One region of the Pseudochelatococcus sp. G4_1912 genome, then DNA from elsewhere that is predicted to be linked to it. Evidence: predicted binding sites of a transcription regulator. Region 1 holds the regulator's gene; the other holds the start of a gene.
What was found. The regulator HrcA, encoded in region 1, represses chaperone genes, less so after heat shock. The targets are predictions, from matches to a motif close to GTTAGCACTCNCNNNNNGNGAGTGCTAAC.

Region 1 (11,973 bases):
ACCTCAAACAGGTGCGCGAGCAACTTGGTTCACCACAAACCATTGCGCTAACAGCAACCGCAGATCGCGCGACACGGGCAGATATCGTCCAGCAGCTGTTTCCGCGCCCGCCGCATATCGTGGTGCATAGCTTTGATAGGCCCAACCTTGACCTGCGGTTCGCGGCCAAGGAACGTCCTGTTGCGCAGATTGCCGAATTCGTTCAGTCGCATAAAGGTTCGAGCGGCATTGTCTATACGTCGGCACGCAAACGCACGGAAGATATTGCAGAGAGCCTCTCTCAACGCGGTATCCGCGCCCTCGCCTATCATGCCGGCCTCGACCATACGACACGCAGTCAACGGCAGGATCAGTTCCTGCAGGAGAACGACGTCGTTATGGTAGCGACTGTTGCCTTTGGTATGGGCATCAATAAACCAGACGTGCGGTTTGTAGCGCATGCCGATATGCCCGGCAGCATCGAGGGATATTATCAGGAAATCGGGCGTGCGGGCCGTGATGGTTTACCCGCGTGGACGTTGACGCTGTATGGCGCTTCCGACATGGCGCTACGCCGCCGACAGATCGACGATAAGGACATTGACGACGAGCGCCGCCGCATCGAGCATCAACGCCTCGGTGCAATGATCGAATTGTGCGAAACCGCCACGTGCCGCCGTCAGTCGCTGCTATCATATTTCGGCGAAGGCAGCGAGCCGTGCGGCGGATGCGATCTCTGTCGCGGGGGCGTTAGTCTTTACGATGCAACCATTGATGCGCAAAAGGTGCTCTCAGCCATCGCGCGCACCGGCCAGCGCTTCGGTGCAGGGCATATTGCCGATATTCTTACCGGCACCATCAATGACACCGTTACGCGTCTTGGCCATGATCAGCTGAAAACATTTGGCGTTGGGCGTGAAAAGAGCAAGCGTGCATGGCAGGCAATAATCAGGCAGCTTTTCGCCACTGGCGCAGTCAATGAAACAGGCGAGCAATATAGCGGGTATCGCCTGACGGATAAGGGCGAAAAAATTCTCTTTGGCCGCGAGAGCCTGACATTACGCGCAGTAGCGGAAGAGCCTAAGCGCCGGCGTGAAAGCCCACGCGCCGAGGTGGAAACAGACCTGACAGAAGCAGAAAATGCGCTCTTCCAGCACTTGCGGAGCATCCGCCTTGAGCTGGCACGTGCTGAAAATGTTGCGGCCTACATCGTGTTCCCAGACCGCACACTGATCGATATGGCGCGCCTCAAACCCACAGATCTCTACGCTATGCGCGTCGTTCAAGGCGTGGGTGAGCATAAACTGGAACGCTACGGCCAGACTTTTGCTGATGCCATCGCTGCGTTTTTACGAGAAAAGAACTGAAACGACTGAATAAAAAATCGCTTCAGCTTCATTTGGCTTATGTAACAGCATTTTGCGCGACTTCAATGCTGCGCGGCGCATCATCACGATAAGTGCGTCGGATCCAGCGCCGTGCGGGTTCTTCGATCCCGTAATATCCAAGCGCGGAAATAGCAACGAGAAGCACAAACGCAACGATCGCCAAGATATAATTATTGGCCAAAATAGGCATCGTGCTAACAACTTCGGCATGGTTATACAGCAGGAACAAAATCACCAGCGCTTGGAATGAGTAGAAGCAATAACTGATCTTACCAAGCCACACGAACAAACTGCTGGATAGTAATGCCGCGATAGCACCTTTGCTGTTAGCCAATGAGAAAATTGCAAAAGCGATTACCGGCAATACGACCCAGTTATGGCCCACATAGAGGGGCATCCACTGCCCAGCTATCCCTATATATATAGGCAAGATCGCAATGAGCGCTGCCTGAACAATCACGCCCAGACGATATGCATGGCCTCGACGTATCAGAAGCAACATGCATACGCCGATTAGGAACTCTGGCAACCGAAAAATCGGCATCGAATAGAATATGGCGTTAAAGGGCGCATCGAACAATGCCACAGCAAGCCCCGGAAAAACTGCCAAAAACCAGCATACTGCCGCCGCAATACACAAGCCTTTTGCCGACAATTGTTTTAACTGCGGCAAGAAGAACGGCAGCATCAGGTAGCAGAATGCCTCGACCGAGATAGACCAGCTAGCGCCATTATTCCACAAACTGAAGAATTGTTGAAACCACGCCTGAATTAACAGGATGTTGGCAGTGATCAGTAGCCCTAACTGTCCAATCCCACGCGACAGATCAGCCCACGAGCCATCACCAAAACTGATGCCAATCCACGGCACTGTCACAAGCGCTGCAGCAACATAAATTGGATAGATTCTGGCAAAGCGGTTGGTGAGATAATTCTTCAATGAGCTGCATCCATCGGCATATCGATAAGCAAGCACAAAACCCGACAGCATGAAAAACAAACTCATGCCGATAGCGCCTTGCCCAAGGATATTATTCAGGAACGGGTCATTAGCGAGCGGCCAGCGAATGTGGATGTGAAACAAAAACACATAAAATGCAGCGACAAAGCGCAGTCCAGTCAGTGGTAGAATTTCTTGCTCAATTTTTAACATCAGTCACTCAATCACTGCACTAATCAGCCGTAAAACTGCACTTCGCCGCTTATGGCAGAAGCGCCTGAGAAAGCTTCTTAAACGCCCGCGCTCGATGCGAAAGGCCATCGCCTTGCAAGCGGCCGTGCTTTTCCTCAGATGTCATCTCGCCGAAAGTAGTTTCGTGACCATCTGGACGGAAGATGGGATCGTAGCCAAAGCCATTCGTGCCACGCTCCGGAAACACGAGTGTGCCATACACGCGCCCTTCAAATAATTCCTCATGCCCATCTGGCCATGCAACGACCAGCGCTGACACAAAGTGAGCACGACGATCCGCATCAGACATTGCCCCGCGCACAACAAGCTCGCGCTCGATACGGCTGATGGCAGCCCTGAAATCCTTTTCAGGCCCCGCCCAACGTGCAGAAAAGATGCCTGGTGCGCAGTCAAGCGCTGCAACGCATAAGCCCGAATCATCAGCAAAAGCTGGCAGCCCCGTAGCCTGTGCGGCTGCATGGGCCTTGATCGCAGCGTTTTCAGCGAATGTGGTGCCGGTTTCATCCGGTTCCGGCAGATTGAGCTCGGCCGCCGATACCACTTCGATGTTGAAGGGCGTGAGAAGCTCACGCATCTCCCGCAACTTGCCCGGATTATGCGAAGCGACAACCAGTCGCCCCTCAAGCTTGCGCGCCATTATGCCACCGCCATCTTCTGAAGCTCAACCAGCCGTGATGTACCAGCCTTAGCCATTGCGAGCATTTGTATAAGCTCTGCTTCACTAAACGGCACACCTTCTGCCGTGCCCTGCACCTCAACGATACCGCCAGCGCCTGTCAGCACGAAGTTGGAATCCGTCTCCGCAGCAGAATCCTCCAGGTAATCGAGATCAAGAACTGGCTGGCCCTTGTAGATGCCACAAGAAACTGCCGCGACATGATCTTTCAGCGGCTTGGCCGAGAGCATTGCGCGTGCCTTCATCCATTCAAGGCAATCATGCAACGCCACCCATGCGCCGGTGATCGCAGCTGTACGTGTACCACCATCGGCCTGCAGCACATCGCAATCCACCACGATCTGACGCTCACCAATAGCATGCAAGTCGACAACGGCCCGCAAACTGCGACCGATCAAGCGCTGGATTTCCTGCGTGCGGCCTGAAGGCTTGCCGGATGTCACCTCGCGACGTGTGCGCTCCATCGTGGCGCGAGGCAGCATGGAGTACTCTGCCGTGACCCAACCGCGTCCCTGCCCGCGCAGCCATGGTGGTGCGCGCTCTTCAAGTGAGGCGGTGCACAGTACATGCGTCTCACCGAACTTCACGAGGCACGAGCCCTCAGCATAGCGCGCGACAGCACGTTCCAGCGTAACCTTGCGCATCTCGTCTGAGGCGCGTTTTGATGGGCGAATAACGGTGCTCACGACCTTGTCCTTACATAATGAATTGCTGACCGGCTTGTAGCATCTGATGCGCGTGCGACAAGCCCAATCGCGCTTTGACATGAAAAACACGCGTATTGAGGCAAATCCGGCACGTCTCGCTCTTGCAGCGCAAACCTTCATGGCCATAATCATGTGATGGTGAGAATTTTATGAGTACTCCGTATCATCCATTCAGAAGCCCGGACAGCGCGCGTCTGCTCGCAGATCTCGATGAGCGCTCGCGCGAAATATTCCGGCGGGTTGTTGAAGGATATCTTGCCACCGGGGAGCCGGTTGGTTCGCGCAATCTCGCGCGCATTCTGCCAATCTCCCTGTCATCAGCCTCCATCCGAAATGTTATGTCGGATCTGGAGCGCGAGGGCTTGCTATATGCCCCCCACACCAGTGCGGGGCGCATGCCAACCGAGCGTGGCCTTCGGTTTTTCGTCGATGCCATGTTGGAGATTGGCGACCTCGATGCAGATGAAACGCGCCGTATCGAAGCGCAAGTCGCTGCGGCTGCAACCAACGCCTCACTTGATAATGTATTGTCTGAAGCAACCGCTATGCTTTCCGGCCTTACGCGTGGGGCCGGCGTGGTGGTAACCGGCAAGCAGAACCCGCAGCTGAAACACATTGAGTTTGTGCGCCTCGATCCCACCCATGCGCTCGTAGTGCTGGTGGGCGAGGATGGCGGCGTGGAGAATCGCCTGCTTGATCTACCACCCGGCCTGCCCTCAAGCGCGCTAATCGAAGCTGGCAATTTTCTCAACGCCCGCATTCGCGGCCTCACATTGGGCGAGTTGCGTACGCAAGTAGAAGAACGCCGCTCCAGCATGGAAGAAGAGGTCGATGCCCTCGTGTCCACGCTTATTGATGCAGGACTCGCGGTTAGCGTCGGCCCAAAAGACGGACGTCAGCTCATTGTACGCGGCCAGGCTAATTTGCTTGAGAACCTCAAGGCAACAGAAGACCTTGAGCGCATCCGGCTGCTTTTTGCTGATCTGGAAACGCAGAAGGATGTCATTGATCTGCTATCGCGCGCAGAAGGTGGTGAAGGTGTGCGCATTTTCATCGGTTCGGAAAACAAATTATTTTCGCTTTCCGGTTCTTCAATGATCGCAGCGCCTTTCCGCGATTCTACACAGACAATCCTGGGTGTTGTCGGCGTGATCGGCCCAACACGCCTCAATTACTCACGCATCGTGCCGATGGTAGATTACACCGCCCGCGTGGTGTCACGCATCCTTGAGCGTGGGCGATAAAATCAGCCGCTCTTGCGGCTCACCATCGCCCCGAAATGCCCAATATAACGCGGATTGATTGCTTTAACCGGCAGCATGACAAGCACATCCGTGGTGCCGAATTGCCGATCGATCACAGCACCTTCGCCAATCGAACCACCTAGACGCAGATAGCCTTTGATCAATGGCGGCAAGCTGTGCAACGCTGCTTTAGCATCGATGGAATCTTTACTCATAAGACCCATTCCCACAAAACGATCCGGTAGCGCCTTGACGTTCCACTCTTCCGGAGAGCGCGCAAAGTGATGCAGGAAGCTGAGCGGCAGCGCCATTGCGGCCGGATCAGTGCCCTCAAGGCTTGCACAGCCGAACATCACATCAATGCGGTGATGTTGCACATAAGTCCAGATGCCTTGCCAAAGCAGCTCAACTGTCCGCTTGTTACGGTATGGCTTCAGCACACATGAACGGCCAAGCTCAAGAAATCGCAGATTCGGATTCGCCTGGATCAGCGGCTTAACATCAAATTCGCTGGCAGTATAAAAGCCGAAGAACCTATCTGCCACCTCCTGCCGGAGCAAGCGGTAGGTGCCGACAACCTTGGGCTTGTACGCACGAAAAGCTTTGCGCGGTCCATCGTGATCAAGCACCAGCAAGTGATCGCAGATGGCATCGAAATGATCCATATCGCGCTGCGCCAGTCGGCAAGCCGCATTGGGCACTGCTGACATTTCATTATAGAACACGCGATAGCGTAAACGCTGAGCCTGACGAACCTCACGCTTGGTGGTCGCGAGTCGCACTTCGAGTGAACCGATGCGCCCCAGAACAGGATCGAGGCCACTTGTATCGAGCGACTCACCTTTCGAAGCTGCACCAAAACGGCTGTTCTGCACCCATCCCCACGCTTTCGGATTGGCCCATGCACTGGGTTGCAAAAAAGCTGGCACACGGCCAGCGGGTTGAATCGCGGTGGCGACATCGGGCATCCTGCCCTTTTTGTGTAATGGATAGTTTGTCATCCTGCCCCTCACCGCGCCGTTTGAACCAACCAATTGTGCTCGCCCATGGCCCTTAGCGTCAATCGCGGTTAATATGAACCCGCTTTAGTAATTTGATACGGTATTAAACTTGTCTGCATAAACCTGCAGCAGATATTTGACTTGATACCATGAAATCAGGGCATTAGGGACTCGAACCGCCTCTTCCCCTCATAAAAAGCATAGGCATTAGACAGTTCGATGACAATGGTAACGCCAATTCAATTGCCATGCATGATAGTGCACATGATTCGACAGCCTCCGAACCCATGATTATCAGCCCCTCATCGTTGCCAATTGAAGCTGTTCTCGCACCATTGCAGGATGCACTTGCGCGCACCCCAAACGCTGTGCTCGTCGCGCCTCCGGGAGCAGGCAAAACCACACGCGTGCCATTAGCGCTTCTGGATGCAGAATGGGGCAATGGCGGCAAGATCATTATGCTTGAACCACGCCGCCTTGCAGCCCAGGGCGCAGCTCAACGCATGGCAGAAATCCTAAAAGAAGAAGTGGGTGAGACTGTCGGCCTACGTGTTCGGCTTGGGTCGAAAATCAGTGCACGCACCCGCATCGAGGTCGTCACAGAGGGCGTATTCGCCCGCATGATCCTTGATGATCCAGAGTTGACTGGCATTGCTGCTGTGATCTTCGATGAGTTTCACGAACGCTCCCTTGATGCTGATTTCGGTCTTGCCCTTGCCCTCGACGCACAGGCCGGATTGCGCGAGGATTTGCGTATTCTCGTGATGTCAGCAACTCTCGACGGCGCCCGTGTTGCAACATTACTCGCCAATGAGGAAAAACCAGCGCCCGTGATTGAAGCGCAAGGCCGCGCCTTCCCGGTCGAAACGCGGTACATAGGCCGCGACCCAAGCAAGCGTTTGGAAGAAGATGTCGTTGCAGCCATTCGCACGGCACTTAAGGACGAAACAGGCTCAATTCTCGTGTTCCTGCCCGGACAAGGAGAAATTCGACGCACCGAAACGCTCTTACGCGAGCGGCTCACAGCAACTGCTGCCAGTGGGCAAGCTGTGGATATCGCGCCGCTTTATGGCCAACTGGACCGCGCAGCACAAAACCTCGCAATTTTGCCAAGCCCTCCAGGGCAGCGTAAAATTGTGCTTGCCACCACAATTGCTGAAACATCACTAACGATTGAAGGTGTGCGGGTTGTTATCGATGCGGGCCTTACGCGTGTTCCCCGCTTCGAGCCCGACATCGGTATCACGCGCCTTGAAACCGTGCGTACCTCACGCGCGGCTTCCGACCAGCGCCGTGGCCGCGCAGGACGCACTGAGCCCGGCGTGTGCTTGCGTTTATGGGAGGAAGCGGCAAACGGCGCATTAGCGCCTTTCTCAACGCCGGAAATTCTCTCCGCTGATCTCGCTCCAATGCTTTTGGACTGCGCAGCCTGGGGCGTGGATGATCCCGCAAAACTATCCTTTCTAGATTCCCCGCCAGCTGCAGCCATCATAGAGGCGCGCCGCCTATTGCAATCTATCAATGCGCTTGATGCCAACAATCGCATCACAGAACTAGGCTCTGCACTGCAAGCGCTACCCTTGCCGCCACGTCTCGCTCGGATGATTGTGGAAGCGCGCCGTACCGGTGATAGTGCTCGCGCGGCGGAAATCGCAGCCGTTCTTGTTGAGCGCGGCCTTGGCGGCAATGCGATTGATTTGAGTGAGCGTATCACTCAGTTCCGCCGTGATCGTTCATCCCGTGCCAATGACATGCGGCGCCTGGCACGAAACTGGGGTGGACCAAACGGCACACGCGAAGAGCCAATAGGCCCCTTGCTCGCACTCGCATTTCCGGATCGCATTGCCAAAGCACGCGGCCGGGATGGCGCTTACATTCTCGCCAATGGTCGCGGTGCAAGGCTTGATCCCAGCGATCGGCTGGCCCGCGAGCCTTTCCTTGCAGTAGCCGAAATTGTCGGCTCCGCCGCTTCAGCCCGCATTGTTTCTGCCGCAGCAATTACGCTGGAAGAAATTGAACGGGGCGCGGGATCGCGCATTACAGAAGCAACGGAAACCATCTTCGACAATAGCGCCAAAGCTTTGCGCAGCCGATATATCCGCCGGCTAGGTGCCATTGTTCTGGAGCAACGCCCCTTACCTACTCCCACAGACGATAATTCTGCCCGCGCCCTTGCCCAGGGTATCGCTTCACTTGGTATTGTAAATCTGCCGTGGAGCAAAGCACTTACCCAATGGCGCACGCGTGTGATGTTCCTGCGTGAAGCCGACAGCGAGAGTGCACTCTGGCCAGATCTTTCAGATGAAGCCCTGATATCCGCAATTGAAACGTGGCTGGCACCTTATCTAACAGGTTATACATCACTAGCGGATATCAGTGCTGACATCCTCGATACCGCTCTTAAAGCAATGTTGCCTTGGGATACCCAACAAACATTAGAACGTGATGCACCAACTCATTTCACCGCACCTACAGGCTCTCGCATCCCTGTGGATTACTCTGGGGACAATCCCTCTATCGCCGTGCGCGTACAGGAACTGTTTGGCCTCAGCGAGCACCCCACCCTGGCACATGGGCGTATAGCACTAACCTTGGAACTTCTATCGCCAGCGCATCGGCCAATTCAGATTACGCGTGACCTCCCCGGCTTTTGGCAGGGTTCATGGGCCGGCGTGAGGGCAGATATGCGCGGCCGGTATCCCAAGCACGTTTGGCCTGAAGAGCCCGCAAAGGCAGTTGCGACAGCACGCGCAAAACCACGCGGAACCTAGAGCTGTTTGCATTCTGTTGCCGGTCAACTTTAATGCAGGTGGCCGGACGATATAAAAATTAAAATGTAGCGCTGATCCATCAAAACCGCACTGTAGAGCAGCTATCTTCAACTTCCCGCATAATTTTAATCACAACATGCCAAATAAAAAACCGCCCGCAACTATCAAGTTGCGGGCGGTTTTTTACTGTTTCAACTGATCAGCTATGGGCGATCAGATATCGGGCTGAGGCTCCGAGAGCGACGGCACCGCTTCAAAGACCGCTGGCTCCGCCACCGTGCGCGCAGCTGCCTTTGCAGCAATGCTGCTTTCTTGTGCGCGCTGGCCAAGGATGAGCTCATCGCGACGGGTTGCGATTTCGCGCAACTTCGTAGCGATGGCACCCGTACCAGCCGGGATCAGACTGCCGACGATGACATTTTCCTTAAGGCCTTCCAGCGTGTCCGATTTGCCGTTGACAGCAGCTTCGGTAAGCACTCGGGTAGTCTCTTGGAACGATGCCGCCGAGATGAACGACTTCGTCTGCAAGCTCGCCTTGGTGATACCAAGAAGTACTGGCGTACCCTCAGCAGGCTTCTTGTTCTCGGCAATGAGCCTTTCGTTCACATCGCGGAAATCGGTGCGATCGACTTGCTCACCCTGCAGGAACTCGGAATCGCCTGGTTCGGTGATATCAATTTTCTGCAGCATCTGGCGAACAATCACCTCGATGTGCTTATCGTTGATATGCACGCCTTGCAGGCGGTAGACTTCCTGGATCTCGTTCACGAGATAGGCAGCCAACTCTTCCACACCCTTAATGGCAAGGATGTCGTGCGGCGCAGGGTTGCCGTCAACAATGAAGTCACCAACCTCGATGACGTCGCCATCCTGCAGATGGATGTGCTTACCCTTCGGGATCAGGTACTCAACTGCTTCCGATCCGTCATGCGGCGTCAGTGTCAAGCGGCGCTTGTTCTTGTAATCGCGACCAAACTGGATCGTACCCGACTTCTCGGCGATGATCGCAGCATCCTTCGGACGACGTGCTTCGAACAACTCAGCAACGCGTGGCAGACCACCCGTGATATCGCGCGTTTTGGCGCTTTCCAGCGGAATACGCGCGAGCGCGTCACCTGCCTTGACCTTCGTGCCTGGATCAACAGCAATAATGCCGTCGACTGGCAGGAGGTAGCGTGCTTCACCGCCGCGGGCCAGCTTGGCAATCTTGCCGTCTGGTCCAAGGATGACGATAGCTGGACGCAAATCAGCCGTACGGGCTGAACCACGCCAGTCAATCACAACACGCTTAGCGATACCAGTTGCCTCATCGATGCTTTCAGACATCGACATATTTTCGAGCAGATCTTCGAACGCAATCGTACCATCAATCTCAGTCAGCACAGGGCGGGTATAGGGATCCCATTCCGCCACACGCTGACCACGCTTGATCTGATCACCATCATCAACCTTCAGACGCGAGCCGTACTGCACACGGTGCACAGCGCGCTCCTTGCCATCCGGTCCAAGGATCATAACACCAACGTTACGGCCCATAACAACGAGATCGCCATCAGAGTTGCGAGCCACGTTGCGGTTACGCAACTTGATCTCACCCTCGAAGTTCGTCTCCAGGAATGACTGGTCAGCAATTGTTGCCGCACCACCAATATGGAAGGTACGCATTGTCAGCTGCGTACCTGGTTCACCGATAGACTGAGCAGCGATAACACCGACAGCTTCACCGTGGTTAACAGGCGTACCACGTGCCAGGTCACGACCATAACAGGTAGCGCAAACGCCATTGCGTGACGCACAGGTCAGCACTGAACGAATCTTCACCTGCTGGATACCCGCAGCGTTAATCGCCGCAATATCCTTCTCCTCGATCATCACGCCCATTGGCACGATAACGTTGCCCGCTGGATCGATCAGATCCTCACCAGCTGTACGGCCCAGAATACGCGAAGCAAGTGTTGCCACGATCTGACCCGCATCAACGATAGCACGCATCGAAATGCCACGGTCGGAACCGCAATCTGTTTCACGGATTACAGCATCCTGAGCCACATCGACAAGACGACGTGTCAGGTAACCAGAGTTAGCGGTCTTCAACGCGGTATCAGCAAGACCCTTACGAGCACCGTGAGTGGAGTTGAAGTACTCAAGAACATCAAGACCTTCCTTGAAGTTCGAGATAATTGGACTTTCAATGATCTCACCCGACGGCTTCGCCATCAGACCACGCATTGCGGCAAGCTGCTTCATCTGCGCAGGCGAACCACGAGCACCGGAGTGCGCCATCATATAGATCGAGTTTACTGGCTTGTCGCGACCGTTTTCATCTTTTTGAACGGTAGAAATACGCGCCATCATTTCGCCAGCAAGCTTGTCCGAGCACTTCGCCCAGGCATCGACAACCTTATTATATTTTTCACCCTGGGTAATCAGACCATCATTGTACTGCTGCTCATAGTCCTTCACCAGAACGCGGGTATGATCAACGATCTCCCACTTGTTTTCCGGGATAACCATGTCGTCCTTGCCGAACGAGATGCCTGCCTTAAACGCGTGATAGAAACCCAGTGACATAATGCGATCGCAGAAAATCACTGATTCCTTCTGTCCGCAGTTACGGTAGACGGCATCAATCATTCCCGAGATTTCTTTCTTGGTCATCAGTTTATTGACGACATCGAAAGTGATTTTCGGATGCTTGGGCAGCAGACGTGAAAGAAACACGCGACCAGGCGTGGTCTCGTAGATTTTCGATATGCTCGCACCATTCTCATCAACCCCGATCCAACGATAACGGATCTTGGTATGATAAGTGATAACACCTGCATTAAGCGCGTGCTCGATCTCATCCTGATCCGCATAGGCCTTACCCTGACCTGGCTCGCCATCCGCCAGAATCGAAAGGTAGTAAAGCCCCAACACCATATCCTGCGATGGCACAATAATCGGCTGACCATTTGCAGGATGCAGAATGTTGTTCGTCGACATCATCAACACACGTGCTTCCAACTGCGCTTC
Region 2 (11,973 bases), on a different contig from region 1:
GTTTATGAAGCGCTCGACAGGGTAGATGCTTCAGGTATGTCAGGTGCATGCCCGGTTGAGGATGTCGGCACACTTGCAGGCGCAGTGCACGCTTTATTGGCGCATCCCGCCCACGCCCGCGCTATGGCCCGGCTTGCGGCACAAACGGTCACTGAATTAGGCGGAGCAGTAGAAGCAACGATGCAGGCAATTGATCCTTATATTCTGCATATGCATCTCAATACACGATAGAGTATTGTTCAGTATACGGTTGCAACGGCCCATTCACCAATCAAGCAATCTTCATGTAGTGCCCAGCCAGGCAGTTGCACTTGGAGAGATCAATAATTGAGAACGGCCGCAAATATAAAAACAAAGATATCCATACCTTGGAAATGGAACCGCTCTACTATATCAGCGATTATTGATTAACAATCGTCATTCGCTGCACGCCTTCCTGTCTGGAAAGAAAACTGCGATGCATTCTCCTGATTTCTGGTGGTCCACTGAGCCCTCTTTAGCGGCCCGCTTATTGCAACCGCTGGGAAAGGTCTATGGCAACATCACTGTCAGGCGAATGGCAAAAATAGGTGCCACATCGGCAGAGCCTGTCATTTGCATTGGCAATTTCATCGCTGGAGGAGCTGGCAAAACACCAACCGCCATCGCCGTCGCTGAGCACCTACGCACGCTTGGCCGCTCACCAGCATTTCTGACGCGGGGATATGGGGGCAGGATGGCCGGTCCGGTGCTGCTGGCACAGGATGAACAAACGGAAGTCGACTACACGCATCTCGATGTGGGCGACGAACCTCTCCTCTTATCGCGTCATGCGCCAGTTATGGTCGCACGCAATCGACTAGACGGCCTTCACGAATTGCTCAGTGATGATGGGCCAAATCCAGATGTCATCATCATGGATGATGGACTTCAAAATCCATCTATCCGCAAGACACTCACTTTTGCAGTGGTCGATGGAAAAAATGGTAACGGCAATGGCCTGTGTATTCCAGCTGGACCACTACGAGCACCTTTTGCGAGCCAGCTACCATATGTCGATGCACTCATTATTATTGGTGGAGGAGTACCAGGCGAACAGGTCGCTCAAACCGCAAAAGCATTAGGAAAACGTATTTTTACGGCACGCATAGAGCCTGATACTCATGCCGCACGCGCTATCCGGGGGAGGCGTGTTCTAGCATTTGCAGGAATTGGTAAGCCAGAAAAGTTTTTCACCATGCTGGAAAGAATAGGCGCTGAAGTCGTCTCTCGCAAAGCATTCCCGGATCATGCGCCTTTTTCCTCCGGCCAGATTGCTGCCCTTGAACACGAAGCGCAGCAACATGATCTGCTACCGGTAACAACCGAAAAAGACGCTGTGCGCCTCCTCACCATCTCAGCCGCGCCACAACTGCGGGCATCCCTGGCTATAGTGCCTGTGCAACTGGTATTTGATGACGAAGATGGCATTCGTGATTATCTCAAGAAAGCCATTGAGGGTCATTCAGCTGGGTGAGGCATTCGAAGCAGGAACGATCCCAAGCTGTACAAGACGCTGACGAACGAGCTGCGGGGAAGCATAAGCCTCTTGCAGATCGACATTCCAATAGCGCAGGGCATCAAGCGTGATGGGCGCTCCGCTAACAGCACAGCGCACAAAAGTACCAGGTCGCACAACGCGGAAATCGCCATCAAGGTACTGGATGGTCGCTTCTCCGCCGCCTGAAAAGCGTTGATCGTGTCGGTTCATGATGCTGTCTTCCAAATCGATTTCAAAGTTGCGCCATTATAGCGTTTTCAGCAAAAGTGGATACCGCTTTTTCGATACCAGAACGCGGCCAATCAATAAAGTTGAGCATCTTGAGCGATTCAATGAATCGTAAAAATGCTTTACACGTCAATTATATTGCATGCTGTCAATAATATGGGCGGTTGCGATTACGATCCCACGTCGAACAAATTGGGCTGCGTAAGAGCAGGTGTTGCCTCAGATGGGGCCTTGCGCTTCTTGGCTGGCCGCGGCCCGCTTGCAGGCGCGGCATCGCCATCCGCAATTGCACGCACGGCGCCATCCGCAAATACAACATCAATCGCCATGCCTTCTGATACGCCCGCGCGGGTGCGGATTGGCTGGCCAGCCTCATCAAGTATAATGGCGTAACCACGTGCGAGAACGCCTTTGTGGCTCAACCCTTCCACAAGCTTCCACAGATTATCCAGACGCGCACGATCTGTTGAAGCCCTTGCTTCAAAAGCGTTTACTAGCCTTATGCCCGCAGTTTTCACCCGCTCACTGCGATCATTAATCCGCAATCGTATTGGCTGCACCGTCAACCGCGAGGCAGCACGCGCCAGAATAGCCTCACGGCGCTCAAGCCCATGCGCGTAACCACGCGTTAATCCCCGTGCAGCAATTGTCCAGCGCGCTCTTGCACGCTCAAGCAGCACCAGCGGTGAAAGCCTTGCCAACTTCTGGCTAGCCATCGAGAGGCGTGCTTCATTACGGCGAACACCCGCCCCTAAGCCATGCAGCAACCGACTTCCAGCCAGGTCCAGGCGTTGACGCGGCGTAGCCAATAGGCTCTCGGCAGAAGGCAAGGCACGCGCCAACCCTTTAAGATCGCTTACCCGCCTATCATGCAGTCGATGCATCGCACCGCGATGGCGACGGGCAAGATCGGCAGTCGTCGCCAGTAGATCCAGCTGCACCGGCACAACCTTTTCAGCCGCCGCAGTTGGTGTGGGCGCGCGCATGTCTGCGGCAAGATCGATCAGCGTCCAATCGGTTTCATGGCCGATGGCGGCAACCACTGGAATAGCACTCTCGGCAACGGCACGCACAACGATTTCCTCGTTGAACGACCATAGATCTTCCAACGATCCACCACCACGCGCCACGATCAACACATCGGGACGAGGCACATCGCCATTGATTGGCAATGCATTGAAGCCACGTACAGCCGCCGCAACCTCAGCCGCACTTGTCTCACCCTGCACCCGCACGGGCCACACCAGCACGCGGCGCGGAAAACGATCTGCAAGACGATGCAGAATATCGCGAATAACCGCACCTGTCGGCGAGGTAACAACGCCAATCACTTCCGGCAGAAACGGCAGCGGACGCTTCTTCGTTTCATCGAACAGCCCCTCGGCAGCGAGCTTCTTGCGCCGCTCTTCGAGAATCGCCATCAACGCACCAACACCAGCTGGCTCAATGCTCTCAACCACGATCTGATACTTGGAGGAACCGGGGAAAGTGGTGATACGCCCGATAGCGATTACTTCCATGCCCTCTTCGGGGCGGATCTTGAGCTTTTGGAAAACGCCCTTCCAGATCACGGCATCAATGCGCGCACCTTCATCCTTGATGCCGAAATAGGCATGCCCCGATGAATGTGGCCCGCGATAACCGGTGATTTCACCGCGCAAACGAACGTGGCCAAACGCATCCTCAAGCGTGCGCTTCAAGGCCCCAGCAAGTGTGGTGACGCTCCATTCCGGCGTGTTGGTAGCCGGAGATTGCGTTGATGCGATATCGGTTGAAACAGGTTTGCGACTCATGGTGCGCACCTTAATTGAATAGGCACGCGACGTCATCCGATATAGCGTCGCGTAGCATGTCATGTTAAATGCCTGCTGCATTGATGCGAGGAGATCGGAATGAATATTCTGCTGCTGGGTTCTGGCGGGCGTGAGCATGCGCTGGCGTGGTCTATCGCTAAAAGCCGGCATACGAAAAAGCTGTTCATTGCGCCCGGCAATCCCGGCACTGCTGAGATCGGCAGCAATATCAGCCTTGATGTTACCGACCATCCGGCCGTCATCGCCTTCTGCCACGAGAACGCAATCGACCTTGTCGTTGTCGGGCCTGAGGCGCCGCTGGTGGCGGGCATTGTTGATGACTTGTCGGAAGCGGGCATCCCAGCCTTTGGGCCACGCAAGGCCCCGGCGCAACTTGAGGGCTCCAAGAGCTTTACCAAGGCGTTGTGCGATGAATTCAATATCCCCACAGCCGCCTATGCCCGCTTCACTGAAGCTGAACCCGCATTGCATTATATACGCGCGCGCGGTGCACCAATTGTTGTCAAAGCCGATGGCTTGGCTGCCGGTAAGGGCGTCGTGGTGGCGGAAACCATTGCAGAAGCTGAAAACGCCATTCGAATGATCTTCTCTGGCCAGTTTGGCGCAGCGGGCGCTGCTGTTGTGATCGAGGACTTTCTCACCGGCGAGGAAGCAAGCTTCTTTGCACTTAGCGACGGCGAAACCGCAATTGCGCTCGCCTCAGCGCAAGATCACAAACGCGTCTTCGATGGCGACACGGGCCCTAACACCGGCGGCATGGGCGCCTATTCACCCGCGCCCGTTGTCACGCCTGAGATCGCAGATCGCGTTATGCGTGAGATCATCAATCCGACGGTGGCAGGCCTCAAGGCACGCGGCACGCCTTATCAGGGGGTATTGTATGCAGGCCTGATGATCGGCAAAGATGGCCCAAAGCTCATCGAATATAATGCACGTTTCGGCGACCCTGAATGCCAGGTGCTGATGCCGCGCCTAGAAAGCGATGTCGTTGAATTGCTGATGGCAACTGTCGAGGGACGATTGGCAACGCAACAGCCCGTGTGGCGCGACGATGCAGCGCTGACAGTCGTCATGGCCGCACGAGGCTATCCGGGAAATGTCGAAAAGGGCAGCCGCATCCGCAATATTGATGCAGCGAATGCCATCGAGGGCGTAACCGTGTTCCACGCTGGCACGCGCGAAGTAGATGGTGAGATTGTGGCCAATGGCGGACGTGTGCTGACAGTTACCGCGATTGCGCCCACCATTCGGAAAGCCCGCGCACACGCTTATGAGGCAGTGAATAAAATCGATTGGCCAGAAGGCTTTTCACGCACAGATATCGGCTGGCGAGCAATTGCGCGTGAAAATGGCTAAGGCCACTTGGTAACGCAATTTTACGATCGGACGTGACATGGCGCTTCGCGTCCTTTAAACCGCTGATTATCAGTTTCAATATAAATGGAATGTATTGCCTACCATGTCCGGGTCAGAGAACCAAAAATCACACAAGCTCCTCGCCCGCCAGCCACGTGGCTTTGCAGACCGAGGCCCCGTCGATATTGCCGCGACCGAGCGCATGCTCGCCCGTATCCGCGAGGTCTATGAGCTTTATGGCTTTGATGCGGTGGAAACGCCCTTCGTGGAATACACCGATGCACTGGGCAAGTTCCTGCCGGATCAGGACCGTCCTAACGAAGGCGTGTTTTCGTTTCAGGATGACGATGAGCAGTGGCTATCGCTGCGCTATGATCTGACCGCACCCCTCGCCCGCCATGTGGCTGAGAATTATGATACCCTGCCAAAGCCTTACCGCAGCTATCGTATGGGCTGGGTTTTCCGCAATGAAAAGCCGGGACCAGGGCGTTTCCGCCAATTTATGCAGTTCGATGCCGACACCGTTGGCGCGGCTTCCGTATCAGCCGATGCGGAAATCTGCATGATGGCCGCAGATACGCTGGAGCGGGTGGGCATCGCACGCGGTGATTATGCGGTGAAAATCAATAACCGCAAGGTGCTGGATGGCGTGCTGGAGGCCATCGGCCTGGGCGAGGATACGCATGCTGCCAAGCGCCTGATCGTGCTGCGCGCCATAGACAAGCTCGACCGTCTCGGTGCGGAGGGCGTGACCCTGTTGCTGGGCGAAGGTCGCAAGGACGATAGCGGCGATTACACCAAGGGTGCAGGTCTTGATCCGCATCAGATCGCGCGCGTGCTCGCATTCACCTCAGCCCGTGGCGACAACGCTGAAGCGACGCTGACCAACCTTGAGAAGGTCGTTGAAGGCTCAGCCCGCGGCTTGGAGGGTGTTGCTGAATTGCGCGAAATCGCAGCGCTCGTCACCGCTGCTGGCTATGACGATGGGCGTGTGATGATCGATCCCGCCGTTGTGCGCGGCCTCGAATATTACACTGGCCCGGTCTATGAAGCCGAGCTGACATTCACCGTCGCTGACGAGCACGGCCATCCGGTGCGCTTCGGCTCTGTGGCAGGCGGCGGGCGTTACGATGGTCTCGTCGCGCGGTTCCGTGGCGAGCCTGTGCCCGCAACTGGTTTCTCCATCGGTGTTTCGCGGTTGCTGGCAGCGTTGAAGGTGATCAACAGCCCTATCATGCAAAGCGCGGACGCGGCTGGACCGGTCGTTGTGCTGGTGATGGATCGGGACCAGATTGCCCATTATCAGGCGCTTGTCACCAGGCTGCGCCAAGCTGGCATCCGGGCTGAGCTTTATCTGGGGTCATCTGGCATGAAGGCGCAGATGAAATACGCCGATCGCCGCCAAAGCCCATGCGTTGTCATTCAGGGCTCAAATGAGCGCGCTGAAGGCACCGTGCAGATCAAGGATCTGGTAGCAGGCGCAGCGCAAGCCGCCGATGCTACACAGAACCTCGACAATGCAGCCTACAAGGCGCAACGTCTGGCTCAGTTCTCGGTTGCGGAATCTGAACTGGTTGAAGCGGTACGCGGCGTTCTCGACAAGCAAAAAGCCTGAATATTAAACGAGGCGGTTTATGACACAGTCATCCGGTAAAAAGGCCTCTGAACGCGCCAGCACTTTGTTGGCGCTGTTCGCGCGTGAGGGCTATCGACGGATCGAACCAAGCGTGCTGCAGCCGGTTGATGCGTTTCTGGATCTGTCGGGGGAGGATATCCGCCGCCACATGTTCCTGACACAGGATTCAGACGGTAACGAGCTGTGCCTGCGCCCCGATTACACTATCCCCGTCAGCCGCGATTATCTGGCTGAGCGCGACAGTGATGCATCTGCGTCGCTCAGCTATCTCGGCCCGGTATTCCGCCAACGCGCGGGGCGAGCGGGTGAGTTTCCGCAGGCTGGTATCGAATCTTTCGGGCGGCTCGACCGTGAAGCAGCAGATGCCGAAATCGTTGCGTTGGGCTTCGAGGCATTGACGAGCCTTGGCGTGGCAGCGCCATCTATCCGCATGGGCGACATCGGGCTGCTGCATGCCCTGCTTGATGCGCTTGATATCTCGCCCGTACAGCGTCGACGCATTCTGCGTTCGGTTTCGGAAGGGCGTCCGTTAACATCTGGAAATGGATCGGCCGGCACCAGCACAAACCACGCTGGCCTGCTTGCAGCCCTTGAGGGGCAAGATCCAACCGCCGCCCGCGCCTTCGTGGAAGATATCCTGTCGATTGCAGGCATCAGCAGTGTGGGTGGACGCTCTGCTGGCGAAATCGCCGAACGCTTCCTCGCCCGCGCTGCTGACCGTAACGGCGGCGATCTGACGGACGAGCAGTTCGCAATCCTCACCCGCTATCTGACAATAGAGGGTGATCCTGATTTCGCAGCTTCCACGATTCGCGAACTCGCGAGCGAGGCAAGTATCGATCTGGATGCAGCGCTTGATTCCTTTGAAGCACGCACTGGGTTCATCGCCGCGCGTGGGCTTGATGTCGGCGCGATCAGCTTTGCGGCGGGCTTTGCCCGTCATCTCGATTACTACACCGGCTTCATCCTTGAAATCCACGACAGGGACCAGCCCGACACGCGCCCGATTCTGGGTGGTGGTCGCTATGATAGTCTACTGACGCATCTTGGCGCGCCGGAGCCCGTGCCCGCAGTTGGCTTTGCGCTCTGGATCGATAGGCTGGATGCAGGAGAACCCGCATGACTGCGCCGCTGATCATCGCTGTCCCCTCCAAAGGCCGCCTGCAGGAAAACGCTTTTGCCTTCTTTGCCCGCGCGGGGTTGGACCTTCTGCGTCCCAACGGCGCGCGCGATTATCGCGGCGCTATCAAGGGCCTGCCGGATGTGGAGGTCGCCTTCCTGTCTGCTTCCGACATCGTTGGCCAACTGGCGACAGGCGCAGCGCATTTCGGCATTACCGGCGAGGATTTGCTACGTGAGCAATTGGCGGATGCCGATGCTGCTGTCGAGTTCATCGCACCGCTCGGCTTCGGACTGGCAGATGTGGTCGTTGCCGCGCCGCAGGCCTGGATTGACGTGCGTTCGATGGCGGACCTTGATGATGTCGCCGCCGATATCCGCTTGCGTCATGCACGGCGACTACGCGTGGCAACAAAGTACATCAACCTCACACGCCGGTTTTTCGCCGTCCATGGCATCAGTGATTACCGCATTGTGGAAAGCCTCGGCGCGACAGAGGGCGCACCCGCTGCGGGCACGGCTGAGATCATCGTCGATATCACCACGACCGGTGCAACCCTTGCAGCCAATGCACTCAAAATCATTGATGATGGCGTGATTTTGCGTTCGCAGGCGAATCTGGTGGCCTCTGTTTCAGCAGAATGGTCAGGCGCAGCCCGGCGCGCGGCGCACACGATTCTCACCCGCATCGCGGCTGAGGAAGAAGCCCGCAGCACCCGCGAGCTCACGGCTGTATTGCCAAAAGGCGTGCGCCTGCCTGATGATCTGACAATAGCTTTTGGCGCCTCGCTACCGTTTGGCTTGCCTGATGCGCAAGGCCGGGTGGTTCTGCATTGCCCGGTTTCCAAGGTTTTCGCACTGGCTGATCGGCTTGCCGCTGCCGGCGCTGACCCTGTCACAGTGCGCTCTGTCGATTGGGTGCTGAGGCGCACAAATCCGCTGATTGAGCGTTTGACGGCCCGTATTGGCGAAACTGTTACTGCATGAATGCGGGATAGGCTGACTTGAGGATTGCCTCAGTTACATGAGACAGTTATGGTTTGCCGCGCGTTTTTCTTGTCACGACGGTCTGATGACCGTGGAGCCTTCGGAATTGATGAAGCCCATGAAGTCCGCTAACTCACAGTCTGTCTCACCGCAGCCTGCCCGCTTTTGCTTTATTGCCCTGGCTGCCGCTGTCAGCACCGCCTTGCTGGCCGGTTCAATCAGTGCGCACGCACAAGGGTCAGACCCCGGCATGATGCGTGGCAATGAAGGCAAGCCAGCCACTGGCCAGGTGCCGCAGCAGATCGAAAAGCAATTTCCGGTTGGTGCTTCCTGGGTGGTCTTAAGCCTCAATGGCAAGACATATCCTGCAGATAACAACCGGCCTTTCTTCGTCCTCGACAGCCAGTTCCAGTTGCGCGGATTCGGTGGTTGCAACACGTTTTCAGCAACAGCTTATCCATTGCGCAACCAGGGCTTTGCGGTGAGTCCGTTTGCTGTCACGCGCAAAAGCTGCGGCCCGCAGATTGATGCGGCAGAACGTGCATTTCTGCTTGCATTGCGTATGAGCCAGAAATGGGATGTGGTCAAAGGAAACCTTATTTTACAAGGTGCCAATGGCACAATCCGTGCGGACCGCTCACTTTAAATTAAAAAAGCATGAGGCGTTTCCCTTGACAGCCTGAGGGGCGACAACTATCTGTCGATCATCCGTTAGCACTCTCTTGGCGTGAGTGCTAACAGGGCTTCAAGATTCATCATAACCGCGCCTTGAGCGCGTGCTTGAAAGAGGAAACGGGTTCATGACATTCCGTCCGTTGCATGACCGCGTGGTCGTTCGTCGCGCAGATAGCGAAGAAAAGACCAAGGGTGGCATCATCATCCCTGATACCGCTAAGGAAAAGCCCCAAGAGGCTACCGTTGTAGCTGTTGGCCCCGGTACGCGTGATGAGAACGGCCGCCTTGTTGCGCTCGACGTGAAGGCTGGCGATCGCGTGCTGTTCGGCAAGTGGTCCGGCACCGAAGTGAAGATCGGCGGCGAAGATCTCCTCATCATGAAAGAGTCAGACATCCTCGGGATCGTCGGCTGAACTTTCGTAATTCCCCATTCTATTAGGCAGGAGTTTTAAAGCCATGGCTGCCAAGGAAGTAAAGTTTTCCGCTGATGCACGCGAGCGCATGCTGCGTGGCGTCGACACGCTTGCTAACGCTGTTAAGGTAACGCTTGGTCCCAAGGGCCGTAACGTTGTTATCGAGAAGTCGTTCGGCGCACCTCGCATCACCAAGGACGGCGTCAGCGTCGCCAAGGAAATCGAGCTTGAGGATCGTTTTGAGAACCTCGGCGCACAGCTGCTGCGCGAAGTCGCTTCCAAGACCAACGACGTTGCTGGTGACGGTACCACGACCGCAACGGTTCTCGCTCAGTCCATCGTTCGTGAAGGTTCCAAGGCAGTTGCTGCCGGCCTGAACCCACAGGATCTGAAGCGCGGTATCGACGTTGCTGTTGAAGCTGCAATCAACGACATCAAGGCACGCGCCAAGAAGGTCGCCTCCTCGCAGGAAATCGCACAGGTCGGCACGATCTCGGCGAACGGCGAATCCTCAATCGGCTCGCTCATTGCTGAAGCAATGCAGAAGGTCGGCAACGAGGGCGTTATCACGGTTGAAGAAGCAAAGAGCTTCGAGACCGAGCTCGACGTTGTTGAAGGTATGCAGTTCGACCGCGGCTACCTGTCGCCTTACTTCATCACCAACGCTGAAAAGATGGTTGTTGAATTCGAAGACCCCTTCATTCTCATTCACGAGAAGAAGCTGTCGTCGCTTCAGCCTCTGCTGCCAGTTCTGGAAGCTATCGTCCAGACCGGCAAGCCATTGCTGATCGTTGCTGAAGACGTTGAGGGCGAAGCTCTTGCAACGCTCGTCGTCAACAAGCTGCGTGGCGGCCTGAAGGTTGCTGCTGTCAAGGCACCTGGCTTCGGCGATCGCCGCAAGGCAATGCTTGAGGACATCGCGATTCTCACCGCTGGTCAGACGATCTCTGAAGACCTCGGCATCAAGCTCGAAAACGTAACGCTCGCACAGCTCGGCCGTGCAAAGCGCGTACGCATCGAGAAGGAAAACACCACGATCATCGACGGCGCAGGTTCGCGCGAAGACATCGATGCTCGCGTTGCTCAGCTCAAGGGTCAGATCGAAGAGACTTCTTCGGACTACGACCGTGAGAAGCTGCAGGAGCGTCTTGCCAAGCTCGCAGGTGGCGTTGCAGTGATCCGCGTTGGCGGTTCTTCTGAAGTTGAAGTGAAGGAGCGTAAGGATCGCGTTGATGACGCGCTGAACGCGACTCGCGCTGCTGTTGAAGAAGGTATCGTGCCTGGTGGTGGTGTTGCTCTGCTGCGCGCGAAGGCTGCAGTTGAGAAGCTCTCCAGCGACAATGCTGATATCACCGCTGGTATCCAGATCGTTCTGAAGGCGCTTGAGGCTCCTATCCGTCAGATCGCTACCAATGCTGGTGTCGAAGGCGCGATCGTGGTCGGCAAGATCCTCGAGAACAACTCGCAGACGTTCGGCTTCAACGCTCAGACGGAACAGTTCGTCGACATGGTTGAGACCGGTATCGTTGATCCTGCGAAGGTTGTGCGTACGGCTCTTCAGGATGCAGCATCTGTTGCTGGCCTGATCGTCACCACCGAAGCACTCATCGCTGAAGTGCCTAAGGACAAGCCTGCAATGCCAGCTGGCGCCGGCATGGGTGGCATGGGCGGTATGGATTTCTGATCCAGCCTTCCTGACAGCAATGATATTGGACCCCGGCATTTTGCCGGGGTCTTTTTTTATGCTTTTGGCCTTGAGATATAAACGAAAAATTATCCGCGGATCACGCATCATTCCTTGAAGTGCACGCAGTTGCGGCGCACTTTTGCCGCAAGCTACCCTGCATGGTCATAACGGAACTAACATATTTGCACTTGCCACCCGTCATTTCCCCTTACATGATGGATTTACTATGTGCCGTCTTCTCGCCTATTCGGGTGACCCAACTTTTATGGATGCTTTAGTCTGCGCACCGAACAACTCGCTTGTGCGCCAGTCGCTCCATGCCTGTGAGGGCAAGACCGCCACAAACGGCGATGGCTTCGGCTTGGCCTGGTATGGAGATCGGGAAGAACCCGGCCTTTACCGTGACTTGCGCCCAGCATGGTCGGATGAAAATCTGAAATCGCTATGTGCCCAGGTGCGCTCGTCGCTGTTTTTTGCGCATGTGCGAGCAGCTACCCACACGGCCACCACGCGCGCCAATTGCCACCCCTTTTCCTGCG

Region 2: the regulator HrcA is predicted to act here: its motif matches at 9,370-9,398, upstream of groES (co-chaperone GroES).

Annotation. Positions count from the first base shown of each region.
Region 1 is NZ_JAZDRL010000001.1:1,559,183-1,571,155, reverse strand. Features, by position in the region: gene recQ (DNA helicase RecQ) at 1-1,346, shown strand, start outside; gene VRZ32_RS07000 (acyltransferase family protein) at 1,384-2,520, opposite strand; gene rdgB (RdgB/HAM1 family non-canonical purine NTP pyrophosphatase) at 2,570-3,196, opposite strand; gene rph (ribonuclease PH) at 3,196-3,909, opposite strand; gene hrcA (heat-inducible transcriptional repressor HrcA) at 4,092-5,186, shown strand; gene VRZ32_RS06980 (GNAT family N-acetyltransferase) at 5,189-6,187, opposite strand; gene hrpB (ATP-dependent helicase HrpB) at 6,436-8,958, shown strand; gene rpoC (DNA-directed RNA polymerase subunit beta') at 9,172-11,973, opposite strand, start outside.
Region 2 is NZ_JAZDRL010000002.1:743,970-755,942, reverse strand. Features, by position in the region: gene VRZ32_RS10620 (3-deoxy-D-manno-octulosonic acid transferase) at 1-231, shown strand, start outside; gene lpxK (tetraacyldisaccharide 4'-kinase) at 458-1,495, shown strand; gene VRZ32_RS10610 (DUF2093 domain-containing protein) at 1,484-1,729, opposite strand; gene xseA (exodeoxyribonuclease VII large subunit) at 1,918-3,540, opposite strand; gene purD (phosphoribosylamine--glycine ligase) at 3,640-4,917, shown strand; gene hisS (histidine--tRNA ligase) at 5,021-6,532, shown strand; gene VRZ32_RS10590 (ATP phosphoribosyltransferase regulatory subunit) at 6,552-7,676, shown strand; gene hisG (ATP phosphoribosyltransferase) at 7,673-8,659, shown strand; gene VRZ32_RS10580 (META domain-containing protein) at 8,778-9,305, shown strand; gene groES (co-chaperone GroES) at 9,460-9,747, shown strand; gene groL (chaperonin GroEL) at 9,791-11,431, shown strand; gene VRZ32_RS10565 (class II glutamine amidotransferase) at 11,661-11,973, shown strand, end outside.